2 linked regions of the Saccharothrix espanaensis DSM 44229 genome follow. The protein of the gene in region 2 interacts with the protein of the main gene of each other region in a pairwise test. Links are inferred from orthologs where the notes say so. Each region holds a gene or a part of one and is shown on either strand. Other genes may lie near its edges.

Region 1 (3,393 bases), 4.4 Mb from region 2 along the record:
CGTTCGTCAGCGAGACCATCGCGCTGGACGACGTGGAGGCGGCGTTCGCGAAGATGCACCACGGCGACGTGCTGCGTTCGGTGGTGGTGTTCTGATGGCCCGCGTCGACCACGGCGTCACGCGCGGCACGTTCAGCCTCGACGGGCAGACCTTCGACGTCGACAACAACGTGTGGGTGATCGGCGACGACGCGGAGTGCGTGATCATCGACGCGCCGCACGACGTCGACAAGATCCTGCACGTGGTGGGCGGTCGCGAGGTGAAGGCGATCCTGGCCACGCACGCGCACGACGACCACGTCCGGGTCGCCCCCGCCCTGGCCGCCGCGACCGGTGCCCCGGTCCTGCTGCACCCGGCCGACCGGGTGCTCTGGGACCTGGTCCACCCGACGGTCGCCCCGGACGGCGACCTGGCCGACGGGCAGGTCGTGGAGATCGCGGGCACCGCCCTGCACGTCCTGCACACCCCGGGCCACGCGCCCGGCGCGTGCTGCTTCCACGCCCCGGAGCTGGGCGCGGTCTTCACCGGCGACACCCTGTTCCACGGCGGTCCGGGCGCGACCGGCCGCTCGTACTCGGACTTCGACACCATCATCGAGTCGATCACCCAGCGCCTGCTGGTGCTCCCGGAGCACACCGTCGTGCACACCGGGCACGGCGACGACACCACGATCGGAGCCGAGGCCCCGCACCTCGGGGACTGGATCACCCGCGCGGGCTGACCGCGCGACGCCTGGCGGGCCCGGCGGCGGGTCGCTCCCGCCGCCGGGCCCGCCAAGGCGAACACCACCGGCTCCGGCCGGTCTCCCCCCGCAGGACCGCAGCAGCAGGACCGCAGCAGGAGGACGGCCGGAGGACGGGCCGCCGGCGGGCCGCAGCGGGTGCGGATACCCGACGAGGCCGGACGAGGCGGGCCATCCGTCCAGACCGCTGTGGACGGATGGCGGGCAGCGGGGTCAGGCGATGCCGGCGGCGATCAGGAGGGGCCAGATCTCGCCCTGGTCCACGACCGCGACTTCGAGCTTCTCGGCCTTGGTGAGCTTGCCCTCACCGACGTCCGCGCCGGTGATCAGCATGTCGGTGTTCGCCGAGACCGAGGACGCGGTGGTCGCGCCGGCCTTCTCGCACATCCGCTGGAACGTCGGGCGCGGGATCTTCTCGCCCGAGCGCGGGTCGCTGATCGAGCCGGTGATGACGACCGTCTTGCCCGCCAGCGGCGCGTCGGAGGCGACGACCGGGGGCAGGTCCTCCTCGCGCACGTCGAGCGAGACCTCCTGCTCCCGCAACCGCTCCAGCTCCGGGCGCAGCCGGGTCAGGTGCTCGGTGAGCGACGCGGCGACCTTCGGGCCGATGTCCTCCACGGCCACCAGGCGCTCCTCGCCGGCGTCGGCGACCTCCTCCAGCGAGCCGAACCCGGCGCGGCACAGCCGGGCGGCGGTGCCCTCGGAGGCCATCGGGATGGCCAGGCCGATCAGCGCGCGGCGCAGGCCGACGGCGCGGCTGGTCGCGATGGAGTCGATCATCCGCTGGGCAGAGGTCTCGCCGATCCGGTCGAACTCCAGCAGCTGCTCCTTGGTCAGGGTGTAGAAGTCCGACGGGCGCTCCAGGATCCCGGCCTCGGCCAGCCGCTCGATCCACACCGGACCGACCGCCTCGATGTCGGCCGCCGGGCGGGACGCCCAGTGGATCAGCCGGCGCACGGTCTGCGCCGGGCAGGCCACGTTGGTGCAGAACAGCTCCCGGCTGTTGCCCTGCTCGACCACCGCCTGCCCGCACGACGGGCAGGCGACCGGCGGCACGATCTCCTGCTCCGCGCCGGTGCGCGCGGCCGGGTCGAGAACGCCTGCCACGAACGGGATCACGTCGCCCGCGCGGCGGATCAGCACCGTGTCGCCGATCATCACGTCCCGGGCGCGGATCACCTCCTGGTTGGCCAGCGTCGCCTTGGTCACCGTCGTCCCGCCGACGAACACCGGCTCCAGGTGCGCGACCGGCACGATCTTGCCCGTCTTGCCGACGTCCCAGACCACATCGGACAGCACGGTGGTCTTCTCCTCGGCGGCGAACTTGAACGCCAGCGCGCCGCGCGGCGAGTTCGAGCGCGTCCCGGCGGCGGCGAACGCGTCCCGGTTGGCCAGCCGCAGCACCGCGCCGTCCAGGTCGTAGTCGAGGTCGTTGCGCCGGGTCTCGATCTCGCCGATGACCGCCTGCGCCGACTCCGCGTCGTCGCAGTGCCGCATGTCGGCCACGTCGAACCCGAGCGCGCGCAGGCCGTGCTCCAGGTCGGCCGCGGCACCGCCCTCGGAGGTGTCGAGGTCGAACGCGAAGTACTGCATCCGCCGCCCGGCGACCGTGGCCGGGTCCTTGGCGCGCAGCGTGCCGGCGGCGGCGTTGCGCGGGTTGATCAGCGGCTTGTCGACGTGCGCGGCGTTGTAGGCGGCGAACGTCGAGCGCAGCATCACCGCCTCGCCGCGCACCTCGACCCGGCCGGGCGCGTCGACCCGCTCCGGCACGCCGTCGACCATCGCGCGCACCAGCGGTGTCACGTCGTCGCCGGTCGTCCCGTCGCCCCGGGTGACCGCGCGGGCCAGCCGGCCGTTCTCGTAGACCAGGGCCAGCGACAGGCCGTCGAGCTTGGGCATGACCACTACCGACTGACCGGGGAACCGGTCGAAGAACGCGGCGACCTGCTCGGGCCTGGTCGCCTTCTCCAGCGACAGCATCGGCCGCGAGTGCCGGACCGGGGCGTGCAGCACCGCCGGCGCGCCCACCTGCTCCAGCGGGTTCGGATCGGGCGCGAGCTCCGGGTTGGCCTCCACCAGGCCCCGCAGCTCGTCCTCGATCACGTCGTACTCGGCGTCCGCCACCAACGGCGTGCCCTGGTAGTACGCCTCGCGCAGCGCCACGATCCGGTCGGCGAGTCCTTGGATCCGTTCCCCAACATTCACGGCGTACAAGTTACCCGCGACCACCGACAATCCACCGCACCACGCTCGGGTGACCGACCCGAACGCGCTGGTCCGGGCACCGCCGGCGTGGTATCCGGCGCGATCTTCAGGCGCGCAGGAAGTCGTGCACCGGCACGACCGGGGCCAGCGTGAGGTCGGTCAGCACGTGGGAGGCCGACACGACCTCCAGCACCGGCAGGTCGGCCAGCGGTGCCATGACGTGGGCCAGCAGTTGCAGGCGCGCCGGGCCCTGCCACGCCTGCTTGACGGTGATGTCGGTGATCTCGGTGCGGACCAGGTCGCACACGCGCAGGCCGCCGGAGTAGTCGGGGGTGCTCTTGACCGCGAACGTCGGCACGGCGATCTGGGCGCGCGCCTGGTCGTGGTCCAGCGGCTGGTGCTTGTAGGCCATGGTGGCGGTCGCGACGCGTTGGCTGCCGTAGTCC
Region 2 (4,215 bases):
ACCGCGCGGAATCCCCGCTGGAGCTGGTCGCGGTGGTGGACGAAGCCGTTCTCCGCCGGCAGATCGGCGGCCCGCTGGTGCTCGGCCGCCAACTGGATCACCTGCTCACCGCAGCGCAACGGCCCAACGTCTCGATCAGAGTGCTGCCCTACACCGCAGGCGTGCACCCGGCGCTGCACGGACCGTTCACCATCATGGAGTTCCCCATCGCCCGCGATCCCGGAGTCGTCTACGTGGAGGACCGGATCGGCGGCCGGTACCGCGATAATGTCGAGGACATAGACGAGTACGCCGCCGTGGCGGGGCGGCTGCTGGAGTTGGCGCTCCCCGAACCGGACTCGGCGTCGATGATCGGCAGCATCCGCGAGGAGTTGAAGAGATGACCACCACGTGGTCCTGGCGCAAGTCGACTCGATCAGCCACCAACGGTCAGTGCGTCGAGATCGGCACCCGTGCCGACGAGACGACCGTAGGCGTACGCGACAGCAAGCTCGGCGACGCGAGCGCCATCCTGCTATTCCCGGCACGCGCGTTCGCCGCGTTCACCGGAACCCACCAGCACAAGTCCGACAACCGAGGCTGACCCAGGCACCCCGGCCCAGTCGCGAACAGTCGCCGGGACCCAGTCGCACCAAAGGCGGCATACGCACCGACTGCGGGGCACTCCCACTACCGCGAGGTAGCCGGGGTGCCCCGCAGTCGGCTCACAGCACCACGTTCACCAGCCGGCCCGGCACCACGATCACCTTGCGCGGCTCACCGGTCAGCAGCTCGGCCACCTTCGGGTCGCCCAGCGCCGCCGCCTTGACCTCGTCCGGCGACGCCGACGCGGCCACCACCACGCGGGCCTTGACCTTGCCGTTGACCTGGATCGGGTACTCCACGGTGTCCTCGACCAGGAACTTCTCCTCGGCGCGCGGGAACGGCCCGTGCGCCAACGACTCCGCGTGCCCCAGCTTCGCCCACAGCTCCTCGGCCACGTGCGGGCACAGCGGGGCCAGCAGCAGCACCATCGGCTCGGCCAACGCCCTCGGCGCGCCGCCCGGGAAGTGCTTGGTGACGAAGTTGTTCAGCTCGATCAGCTTCGCGCCCGCCGTGTTGTAGCGCAGGTTCGCGTAGTCGTCGTGCACGCCCGCGATCGTCTTGTGCAGCAGCCGCAGCGCGTCCTCGGCCGGCTCCTCGTCGGTGACCCGCAGCGCGCCGGTCTCCTCGTCAACCAGGTTGCGCCACAGGCGTTGCAGGAACCGCTGCGCGCCCACGACGTCCTTGGTCGCCCACGGGCGGGAGACGTCCATCGGCCCCATCGACATCTCGTAGAGCCGGAACGTGTCCACGCCGTACCGGTCGCACATGTCGTCCGGCGTCACGACGTTCTTCAGGCTCTTGCCCATCTTGCCGTACTCGCGCTTGACCTCGGCGCCCTCGAAGAAGTACTTGCCGTCGCGCTCCTCGACCTGCTCGGCCGGCACCGGCGTGCCGCGCTCGTCGCGGTAGGCGTACGCCTCGATGTAGCCCTGGTTGAACAGCCGCCGGTACGGCTCGTCACCGGACACGTGGCCCAGGTCGAACAGCACCTTCTGCCAGAACCGGGAGTACAGCAGGTGCAGCACCGCGTGCTCGACGCCGCCGATGTACAGGTCGACGCCGCCCGGGTCGTTCGCGCCGTGCTCGGCCCGGGGCCCCAGCCAGTAGCGCTCGTTCTCGGCGTTGACGAACCGCTCGGTCTCCGTCGGGTCGACGTACCGCAGCTGGTACCAGCACGACCCCGCCCAGTTGGGCATGGTGTTGGTCTCCCGGCGGTACTTCTTCGGCCCGTCGCCCAGGTCCAGCTCGACCTCGACCCACTCGCCCGCACGGGACAGCGGCGGCGACGGCTCGGAGTTCGCGTCGTCCGGCTCGAAGGTCCGCGGCGAGTAGTCGTCCACGTCGGGCAGCTCGATCGGCAGCATCGACTCGGGCACCGCGATCGGCGTGCCGGCCTCGTCGTAGACGATCGGGAACGGCTCGCCCCAGTACCGCTGCCGGGAGAACAGCCAGTCGCGCAGCTTGAACTGCACGGTGCCCTCGCCCCGGTCGTGCTCCTCCAGCCAGGCGATGATCGTCTTCTTGGCCTCGGCGACGTCCAGCCCGTCCAGGAACCCGCTGTTCACCGCCGGTCCGGTACCGGTGTACGCCTCGCCCTCGAACCCGTCGGGCGGCCGCACGGTCCGGATGATCGGCAGGTCGAACGCCGTGGCGAAGTCCCAGTCGCGCTGGTCCTGGCCGGGCACCGCCATGATCGCGCCGGTGCCGTAGCCCATCAGCACGTAGTCGGCGACGTAGACCGGGATCTCCGCGCCGGTCACCGGGTTCACCGCGTGCGCGCCGGTGAAGACGCCGGTCTTCTCCTTGTTCTCCTGCCGGTCCAGGTCCGACTTGCGGGCCACCGCGCGGCGGTACTCGGCGATCGCGCCCACCCGGTCGGCGGCGGCGATCTCGTCCACCAGCGGGTGTTCCGGGGCCAGCACCACGTAGGTCGCGCCGAACAGCGTGTCCGGGCGGGTGGTGAACACCTCGATGTCGTGCCCGCCCACCGCGAACCGCACCCGCGCGCCGTGCGAGCGGCCGATCCAGTTGCGCTGCATGGACTTGACCTTCTCCGGCCAGTCCAGCCGGTCCAGGTCGTCGATCAGCCGGTCGGAGTAGGCGGTGATCCGCATCATCCACTGCCGCAGCGACCGCCGGAACACCGGGAAGTTGCCGCGCTCGCTGCGGCCGTCGGCGGTGACCTCCTCGTTGGCCAGCACGGTGCCCAGCCCGGGGCACCAGTTCACCGGGGCCTCGGACAGGTAGGCCAGCCGGTAGCCGCCCAGCACCTGCTCCCGCTGCGCGCCGGTCAGCTCGGCCCACGGCCGGCCGTCCGGCGTGGGGCGCGTGCCGTCGGCGAACCGCGCCTCCAGCTCGGCGATCGGGCGGGCCTTCTTCGCCTCGTCGTCGAACCAGGAGTTGAAGATCTGCAGGAAGATCCACTGGGTCCACTTGTAGTAGCCCGGGTCGATCGTGGAGATCCGGCGGCGCTCGTCGTGGCCCAGGCCGACCCGGCGGATCTGCCGCAGGTAGGTCTGGATGTTGGCCTCGGTGGTGGCGCGCGGGTGCTGCCCGGTCTGCACGGCGTACTGCTCGGCGGGCAGGCCGAACGCGTCGAAGCCCATGGTGTGCAGCACGTTGCGGCCGGTCATCCGGTGGTACCGGGCGAACACGTCGGTGCCGATGAAGCCCAGCGGGTGCCCGACGTGCAGGCCCGCGCCCGACGGGTACGGGAACATGTCCTGCACGAACAGCTTGTCGGCCGGCACCTCGCCCCGCAGCGGCCCGACCGGGTTGGGCGCGTGGAACGTCCCGCGCTCCTCCCACTCCCGCTGCCACCGCCGCTCGATGCCGCCGGCCAGCTCGGCGGTGTAGCGGAAGGCGGGCGTCTCGGACGCGTCGGTGCTCATCTCGGGTCTTCCCTTCGGTTGCCGGCCCCTGACATGACGAAACCCCCCAGCCCAGGACAGGCATGAGGGGTTGCCGCGCTGACCCGTGGGGGTCGGCGCGGCTAGCTAAGGAGCAGGCGGGCCGTGCTCATGGCAGCAACGGTATCAGCGCAGCGCGAGCACGATGAACTGGGTGACCTGCGCGGGCGAGAAGTTGTCGTCGGAGACCAGCAGCAGCGTGCCGCCCGGTCCCCAGGCCATGCCCTCGACGTTGTCCACCCGGCTGAGCGGGAAGTCGGCGAGGTCCGCGAGCAGCTTCTTGCGCATCGGCTTCGCCCCGTCCAACGGCTTGTCCTTGACGTTCGCAGCGCCGTGCGCGGTGGCCTCGAACAGCCGGACCTTGTTGCCCACGCCCGGGACGAACGAGCGCTCCAGCACCAGCAGGCCGTCCCGGTGGGGGAGCACCGCGGCGACACCGGTGCCGCCGCCCGGCGCGAACACCGGCTCCTGCCGGTAGACGTACTGGGCCAGCACCCGGTCCGGGGTCTGCACGGTGAGCCGGGAGACCGCGCCGCGGGTGTGGTCGGCGGGCGGGCCGTCCTGGAGCAGCGGCCCCTCGACGGCCGTGATCACCCGTCCGTGTGACAGGGCCAGTCCCTCCAACGCCTCGTTGCGGCGCGGGCCGGAGTCCGGGCGCATCTTCAGGTTGTCGGCCAGGACGTGCTCGCGGACGAACCCGCCGTCCCGGGTCGCCTCCCGC

Evidence for each region.
Region 1: the proteins of leuS (region 2) and ligA interact in binary tests that used the Escherichia coli proteins (3 or more experiments, as listed by UniProt). The link is inferred for Saccharothrix espanaensis DSM 44229 from one-to-one orthologs.

What each region holds. Positions count from the first base shown.
Region 1 is NC_019673.1:4,892,701-4,896,093, forward strand. What follows is about bases 452-3,393. They hold ligA (NAD-dependent DNA ligase LigA), read right to left. Parts: upstream 2,948-3,393; coding sequence 956-2,947; downstream 452-955. Other genes in these bases: BN6_RS21685 (MBL fold metallo-hydrolase), read left to right, coding at 452-721; BN6_RS21695 (acetoacetate decarboxylase), read right to left, coding at 3,054-3,393. In the rest of the region: BN6_RS21680 (S-(hydroxymethyl)mycothiol dehydrogenase), read left to right, coding at 1-95; more of BN6_RS21685, read left to right, coding at 92-451. UniProt on the Escherichia coli protein: DNA ligase that catalyzes the formation of phosphodiester linkages between 5'-phosphoryl and 3'-hydroxyl groups in double-stranded DNA using NAD as a coenzyme and as the energy source for the reaction.
Region 2 is NC_019673.1:9,324,855-9,329,069, forward strand. The notes cover bases 505-3,817. They hold leuS (leucine--tRNA ligase), read right to left. Parts: upstream 3,477-3,817; coding sequence 705-3,476; downstream 505-704. Other genes in these bases: BN6_RS41245 (DUF397 domain-containing protein), read left to right, coding at 505-583; BN6_RS41255 (esterase-like activity of phytase family protein), read right to left, coding at 3,621-3,817. In the rest of the region: BN6_RS41240 (helix-turn-helix domain-containing protein), read left to right, coding at 1-383; more of BN6_RS41245, read left to right, coding at 380-504; more of BN6_RS41255, read right to left, coding at 3,818-4,215.